Regions from separate parts of the Pseudomonas sp. DWP3-1-2 genome, predicted to be linked through region 1. Evidence: riboswitches for the same ligand, from Rfam matches in the RefSeq annotation. Region 1 holds a riboswitch; each other region holds the start of a gene.

Region 1 (2,258 bases):
TGAACGCAAAGGCTTCGTCGTGGGCGACGGCAATGGTCACGCCTTCCAGCAAGGGCTCGGCGGGCACTCTATCCGGCGCGGCAAAGGTCACCGCAGGCGGCAGTGCAACTTCGCACGTGCTGGCCAGCGCCTCGGCGGCGGCATCCAGACGCACGTCCAGATCGTTGAGTTCGCTGGCCTGCACAAGCCCCAGGTGACGACTCGGCAACTCGATACCGGTTTCCCGGGACAGCGCGCCGTACCAGCGCAGCCCTTCCGTCAGGCTGCCTTCGAGCAGTTGCGCATGGCGCACGGTGCCGACCCGGTTGGCCAACACGCCGGCGAAGGGCAAATCCGGCTGATAACGCGCCAGCCCCAACGCCAGCGCGCCGAAGGTCTGTGCCATGGCCGTGCCGTCGATGACGCCCAGCACCGGCACGCCAAAATGACGAGCCAGGTCGGCGCTGGAGGGGGTGCCGTCAAACAGGCCCATCACGCCTTCGATCAGGATCAGATCGGCTTCGCCCGCCGCCTGCCACAACAGGCGACGGCTTTCCTCGGCACCGACCATCCACAAATCCAGCTGATACACCGGCGCACCGCTGGCGCGCTCCAGGATCATCGGGTCGAGAAAATCAGGCCCGCACTTGAACACACGAACCTTGCGGCCTTGATTACGGTGCAACCTGGCCAGCGCAGCGGTGACCGTTGTTTTGCCCTGGCCGGAAGCCGGAGCGGCAATCAAGACGGCCGGACAGTGACGCGGCTCGCTCACAGCTCAATGCCTTTCTGCGCACGAATGCCAGCCTGGAACGCGTGTTTAACGACGCTGATTTCGGAAACCGTGTCCGCCATGTCGATCATTTCCGGCTTCGCACCGCGCCCGGTGACGATCACATGCTGCATGGGCGGGCGGGCTTGCAGGTCGCCGAGCACTCTCTCAATGTCCAGATAGCCATGCTTGAGGGCGATGTTCAATTCGTCCAGGACCACCATGCCGATGGCCGGGTCACGGAGCATTTCCAGGGAAACTTCCCAGGCGGCCTCGGCCGCGGCGATGTCGCGCTGACGATCCTGGGTTTCCCAGGTGTAGCCCTCGCCCATCACGTGATAGCGAACCTGCTCGGGAAAGCGTCGGAAAAAGAACTCCTCCCCGGTGCTGTTGCTGCCCTTGATGAACTGCACGACGCCGCACTGCATGCCGTGCCCCATGGCCCGGGCCAGCATGCCGAACGCGGAGCTGCTCTTGCCTTTGCCGTTACCGGTCAGGACCAGCAGCAGCCCGCATTCGTTGGGTGCGCTGGCGATGCGCTCGTCCATCACGGCTTTTTTGCGCAGCATGCGCGCCAGATGGCGTTCGTCGCGTTCGGGGGATTCGTTCATCTCAGCTCTCCGCTTGAGGGCACGCGAAAGCAGACGGCAGGCAACAGCCAGTGGCTGACAGCACGACTTTCGTCATGCCCAGAGCCAGAGCATCGCCCGCCGTGATGCTGTTGAATGGATCAGGCCGGTCTCCGGGCTCATGAGCGGGAAATTCCCGACTGTGCGCCTTCCCATGTCTGTCGAACACAGTGGCATCAGGCACAGCTTCACTCATCTACCGTTGCGGGGGCAGCACCGGGATGGGTCGCCTTGAGCGTCCGTACCGGTTTCCCTGTTTCACTCAATCAATCCGGGGATTTTGAGCACCTGAAACAAAGGGCGCAGGGTAGTGGCTTGAGGCGGGAGCGTCAATCAACTCAGCAACCGGTTGAACCCTCAAAGCTCAGGCCTCTCTATCACTTACTGGACCATTGCCCGTTATGGAGATCGAATATGTTCAAGCTCAAACCTCAGTTAGCGCTATTGCTACTGGTTGCGGGAGGCCTGGCGGCCTGTGGTGAGTCATCGACCCTGCAGGTCAGCGACGGCACCGGACCGTCGCCCAGGCTGCCGGAGCCGAACAAGACGCTGATCCCGACGGTCAACATAGCGCCCGCCGTGGGCTGGGAAAAGGACGCGAAACCGGTCGCCGCCAAAGGCACTCAGGTTGCCGCGTTCGCTGAGCATCTGGACCACCCGCGTTGGCTTTACGTGCTGCCCAATGGCGATGTGCTGGTGGCTGAAACCAACTCACCGCCCAAGCCTGACGACAACAAAGGCATTCGTGGTTGGGTCATGGGCAAGGTCATGGGTCGCGCCGGTGCCGGAGTTCCCAGCCCCAACCGCATTACTTTGTTGCGCGACAAGGATCACGACGGCGTTGCTGAAACCCGCACGGTGTTCCTGGCAAACCTTAA
Region 2 (2,258 bases), on a different contig from region 1:
GCTGCACACCAGCCAGACGGTGGTGACGGTGATGTTCAGCGGCATCAGGCGGCGCACGCGAAACGGGTGCAGGAATTTCATGCGTGTCAGGGTCAGCAGCGCCAAGCCGAAGATGGTCAGCAAGGCCACCCATGGGCCCGGCGAAATGATGTAGATGCACAGCGCTGCCACGTTCCAGGCGGCGGGAAAACCCTGGAAATAGTTGTCTTTGCTTTTCATTTCCAGGTTGCAGAAACAAAACAGCGAAGACACCAGAATCACTGCCGTACAGAGCAATGTGGTGTGGTCCGGCAGATCAATGTAGTGGTAGATGAACAGCGCAGGAATAAATACGTAGGTCAGGTAGTCGATGACCAGATCAAGCACCGACCCGTCGAAACCCGGCAATACTGTCTGGACGTTGAATTTGCGCGCCAGGGAGCCATCGACTCCGTCCACCACCAGCGCCAGGCCCAGCCAGAGCAGGCAGGCCTTGGGCTGGTCTTCAAACAGCGCGATGGTTGCCATGAACGCTATGACCACGCCGGTAGCGGTGAAAGCATGTGCACCCCAGGCTTTGAGCCAGGCCGTGCGTTGAGTCGATATCACAGGGAGCATCTCCGAAAAATAAGGCAGGCTGGGCGTCGTCATGCCGATTTTTAATCGGCACCCTCAGTCAGCGTGCATGTATCGACCGACTGGCGGTCGATAAGGTTCACCGATCCGTCATCATACGGCCATCCTCGGGCCAGAAACTGGCCCGCGGTAAAACTTCCCCGGTCCGGTTGTAATCCATTACCATGCCGCCCGTCGGTTCCCAAACGGGATTAATAGGGAATCCATGATGGCCTATGGTCATTAACCGGAACTGCCCCCGCAACTGTAGATGCAGAGCCGCTCCTTTATGCCACTGGGTCCGCCCGGGAAGGTGGGAGCATGGCGATGACGCATCAGTCAGGAGACCTGCCGACTCAGGACTGCCCGAAAAAAGACCGCGCGCGAGCGTGCGATCCTGTTTTGTGCAGCCTGGCAATTGACCCACCGGCGGGGTGTCCGGGGAGGACTTTCGTCAGAACGGGTACATGACCGTTTGCTGCCGGACCGGCCATGGCTCGTCGCCAGCAACGGCGGCTGATGTTTCTCCTGCCCTCACACCGCCGTCCGGACACGTGTTCGAATGGAGATAGCGTTTCATGCCCTTGCCTCGCCTTGTCGTATTGCTTGCCAGTGCGGGATTTTCCGCGCTGACCCTGGCCGCCGGTCCGACGCACTATCCGTTGACTGTCGATAACTGCGGCGTGCCATTGACGTTCAATAAAGCGCCGGGCAAAGCCGTGACCATCGGTCAGGCTGGCACTGAAATCCTCTACTCCCTGGGGCTGGCCGATAGAGTGGTCGGCACGTCGCTGTGGTTCAACACGGTGCTGCCGCAGTTCAAGGACGTGAACGACCGTATCCTGCGCCTGGCCAACAACGAGCCCAGTTTTGAATCGGTGATCAGCAAACGTCCTGACCTTGTGCCGGTGCAGTTTGAATGGATGGTCGGCCCGCAAGGCGCTGTGGGCACCCGCGAGCAGTTCAGCGAACTGAATATCCCGACGTACATCATGCCTTCCGATTGCGAGGGCAAAGACAATCTGATCGGTGCCGATGGCACGCGGCTCAAGCCCTTTTCCGTCGACAGCCTCTTCAAGACCGTGACGCAGCTGGCGCAGATTTTTGACGTGCAAGACCGTGGCGATGAATTGACCGCACACTTGCGTGCTGGCCTCGCCAAGGCTCAGGCCAGTGTCAAGGCCAAGCAGTTGACGGACGCTTCGGCGCTGTTCTGGTTTTCCAGCGCAGACCTGAAGGTTGACCCGTTTGTGGCCGGCCGCAAGGGTGTTCCGGGGTTCATGATGGATACGCTGGGGCTGCGTAACGTGGTCGAGTCGGATGAAGAATGGCCCACCGTGGGCTGGGAAACCATCGCCAGGGCCAACCCCACGGTGATCGTGATCGCCCGCATGGATCGCCGTCGCTTCCCCGCTGATGACTTCCAGAAAAAACTCGACTTCCTGAAGACCGATCCTGTGACCCAAAACATGGACGCGGTGAAACACAATCGCATCGTGATCCTTGATGCCGACGCCATGCAGGCCTCGGTGCGCATGTTTGACGGCATCAACGAACTGGCCGACGCCATCGACCGGGTTGACCTGAGCCAATGAGAGCCGTGACCGGCGGCCAGGTCGTGCGCAGGGTATGTCTGCACGCGGCCTGGGTCATCCCTGTTTTGC
Region 3 (2,258 bases), on a different contig from region 1:
TTTTCGCCGTGTTCATGGACCTGTTCGACGGGCGCATTCTCGTAGGTTTCGGCTTTCAGAATCAGTGGCACCACCCAGATGCTTTGCAGCAGGGTCAGCAGCAACGCGGCCAGCAGGCCCGTGAAACCCGCCGTTTGAGCAATTCTCTTGAACATGATCGGTTCTCAGTGGCAAGGAAAGGCAGCGCTGTGACGCGTGTCATGGGCAGCATTGTGTACGGCGTCAATGTGGGAAAAGCCCGCAAAATAGACCAGGCAGGCGCCGAGAATGGCGGCGCTGATGGCGGCGGTCAGGCGCTGGGTCTGGGTGGTTACGGTGCTGGCGGCGTGGCGGGCGGTGCTGATCGACATGGCGCGTCCCTCTTGGATGTCGGCAAAAGGTGGGACACGCGCAAAGAAACCCGGCTGACGGACGTCAGAAGAGATTCAACAGCGCCTGCCCACCGCAGGTTGTCATGTGTTTCATGTCGGGCCGGTCTCCGGGCTTGTGAGGGGCTGATTGCTCAACCTCAAAGAGTCACCTTCCCATGCCTAAGCAGCACAGTGGATCTGGCTCTTCACTCATTTACCGTTGCGGGGGCAGCGCCGGACTTGCTCAAGCCATGAGGCCTGAACGCACCGGTTTCCCGTTTCACCCTGTGAAGGGCACCCGAACAAGGCGTACAGGAGAGCATGGGCCGACGTTGAGCGTCAATCAGATAGCGCCATGTGCCGGCTTGTGATTGACCTGCCGAGGGTCACTGCGTAGCCTTGCGCATTCGAGGTTCTGTGCGCTGCAACCGTTGCCATGCAGTCTGGTCAGGCACAGCTAAGAAGGGAACGCGGTCAATGCCGCGGCTGCCCCCGCAACTGTAAGCGGTCAGGTTCACGGCACAGCCACTGCGACGAGCGGGAAGGCGTCATGAACAGCTGATGGGCTCTCCATCCGCAGCCGCAAGCCAGGAGACCTGCCTCGATTCGGGCAAACAAGCCCGACGAATTCTCACTACAACCGGGCGGGGTGATCCGGTGGCGAATCGAACCCTGCGCCTGGTCGCCGGGTTTTCGTCCTGTTTGCCCGCCGCTTTGCCAAAGGGCACCTGATGAAAACACTGGCCAAACTTCCCGTCACCATCGTCACCGGCTTTCTGGGCTCTGGCAAAACCACGTTATTGCGTCACATGCTCGACAACGCAGAAGGGCGGCGCATTGCAGTGATCGTCAACGAGTTCGGTGAACTGGGCATCGACGGCGAAATCCTCAAGCAGTGCACCATCGGTTGCACGGAAGAAGAAGCCAGCGGTCGGGTTTACGAGCTGGCCAATGGCTGCCTGTGTTGCACCGTGCAGGAAGAATTCTTCCCGGTCATGCGTGAACTGGTGGCCCGTCGCGGCGACCTGGACCACATTCTCATCGAGACGTCGGGGCTGGCACTGCCCAAGCCGCTGGTGCAAGCCTTCCAATGGCCGGAAATCCGCAACGCCTGCACCGTGGATGCGGTCATTACGGTGGTGGACAGTCCGGCCTTTCTGGCAGGCACCTTTGCCGCCTTTCCCGATCAGGTCGACGCACAGCGCAAGCTCGACCCGAACCTGGACCATGAATCGCCACTGCATGAGCTGTTTGCTGACCAATTGGCCAGTGCTGATCTGGTCATTCTCAATAAAGCCGACTTGATCGATGCCGCAGGCATTGCCGCCGTGCGCGCCGAGGTGTGTGAAGAACTGCCGCCCGCAGTCAAGGTCATCGAAGCCAGCAGCGGTCGTTTGCCGATCAGCGTCTTGCTGGGGCTGGGGGCTGAGTCGGAGCAGCATATCGACGGCCGCAAGACACACCATGACCATCACGAAGGCGATGACCATGACGATCATGATCACGATGCCTTCGACTCCATCTCCATCAAACTGCCTCAGGCCGATGAAAGCGCCTTGCTCGACGCCCTGACGCAACTGGTGGTGGAACACGGGGTTCTGCGCATCAAAGGTTTTGCCGCGATTCCGGGCAAACCGATGCGCCTGCTGATTCAGGGGGTAGGCACCCGTTTCGACAAGCATTTTGACCGCGCATGGGGCGCTGACGAAGAGCGCGCGACTCATTTGGTGGTGATCGGCCAGAAACTGGACGCTGCGGTACTTGAGGCACAGCTTCGTGCCGCGGTTGCTGGTTGACCCATGCACCTCCTGAGAACCCAGCCCGGTGGTTTCGTACCGGACGACAGCATCGCCGACCTGGGCCAAACCCCCGCCGAGCTGGTGATTCTCTGTAGCGGCGATTCCAGCC

Evidence for each region. A riboswitch is a leader RNA that binds a small molecule or an ion and turns the genes downstream of it on or off. The one in region 1 is predicted to bind cobalamin.
Region 2: linked by a shared signal. The riboswitch ahead of ACP7B0_RS13160 (ABC transporter substrate-binding protein) and the one ahead of cobO (cob(I)yrinic acid a,c-diamide adenosyltransferase) in region 1 are both predicted to bind cobalamin.
Region 3: linked by a shared signal. The riboswitch ahead of cobW (cobalamin biosynthesis protein CobW) and the one ahead of cobO (cob(I)yrinic acid a,c-diamide adenosyltransferase) in region 1 are both predicted to bind cobalamin.

Annotation. Positions count from the first base shown of each region.
Region 1 is NZ_JAFCTZ010000002.1:571,121-573,378, reverse strand. It holds gene ACP7B0_RS08485 (cobyrinate a,c-diamide synthase) at 1-754, opposite strand, end outside; gene cobO (cob(I)yrinic acid a,c-diamide adenosyltransferase) at 751-1,362, opposite strand; cobalamin riboswitch at 1,468-1,687, opposite strand; gene ACP7B0_RS08475 (PQQ-dependent sugar dehydrogenase) at 1,795-2,258, shown strand, end outside.
Region 2 is NZ_JAFCTZ010000004.1:282,349-284,606, reverse strand. It holds gene pcsA (phosphatidylcholine synthase) at 1-588, opposite strand, end outside; cobalamin riboswitch at 774-964, shown strand; gene ACP7B0_RS13160 (ABC transporter substrate-binding protein) at 1,173-2,189, shown strand; gene ACP7B0_RS13155 (FecCD family ABC transporter permease) at 2,186-2,258, shown strand, end outside.
Region 3 is NZ_JAFCTZ010000001.1:498,443-500,700, forward strand. It holds gene ACP7B0_RS02405 (CbtA family protein) at 1-155, opposite strand, end outside; gene ACP7B0_RS02410 (CbtB domain-containing protein) at 165-350, opposite strand; cobalamin riboswitch at 453-667, opposite strand; cobalamin riboswitch at 746-968, shown strand; gene cobW (cobalamin biosynthesis protein CobW) at 1,082-2,146, shown strand; gene cobN (cobaltochelatase subunit CobN) at 2,150-2,258, shown strand, end outside.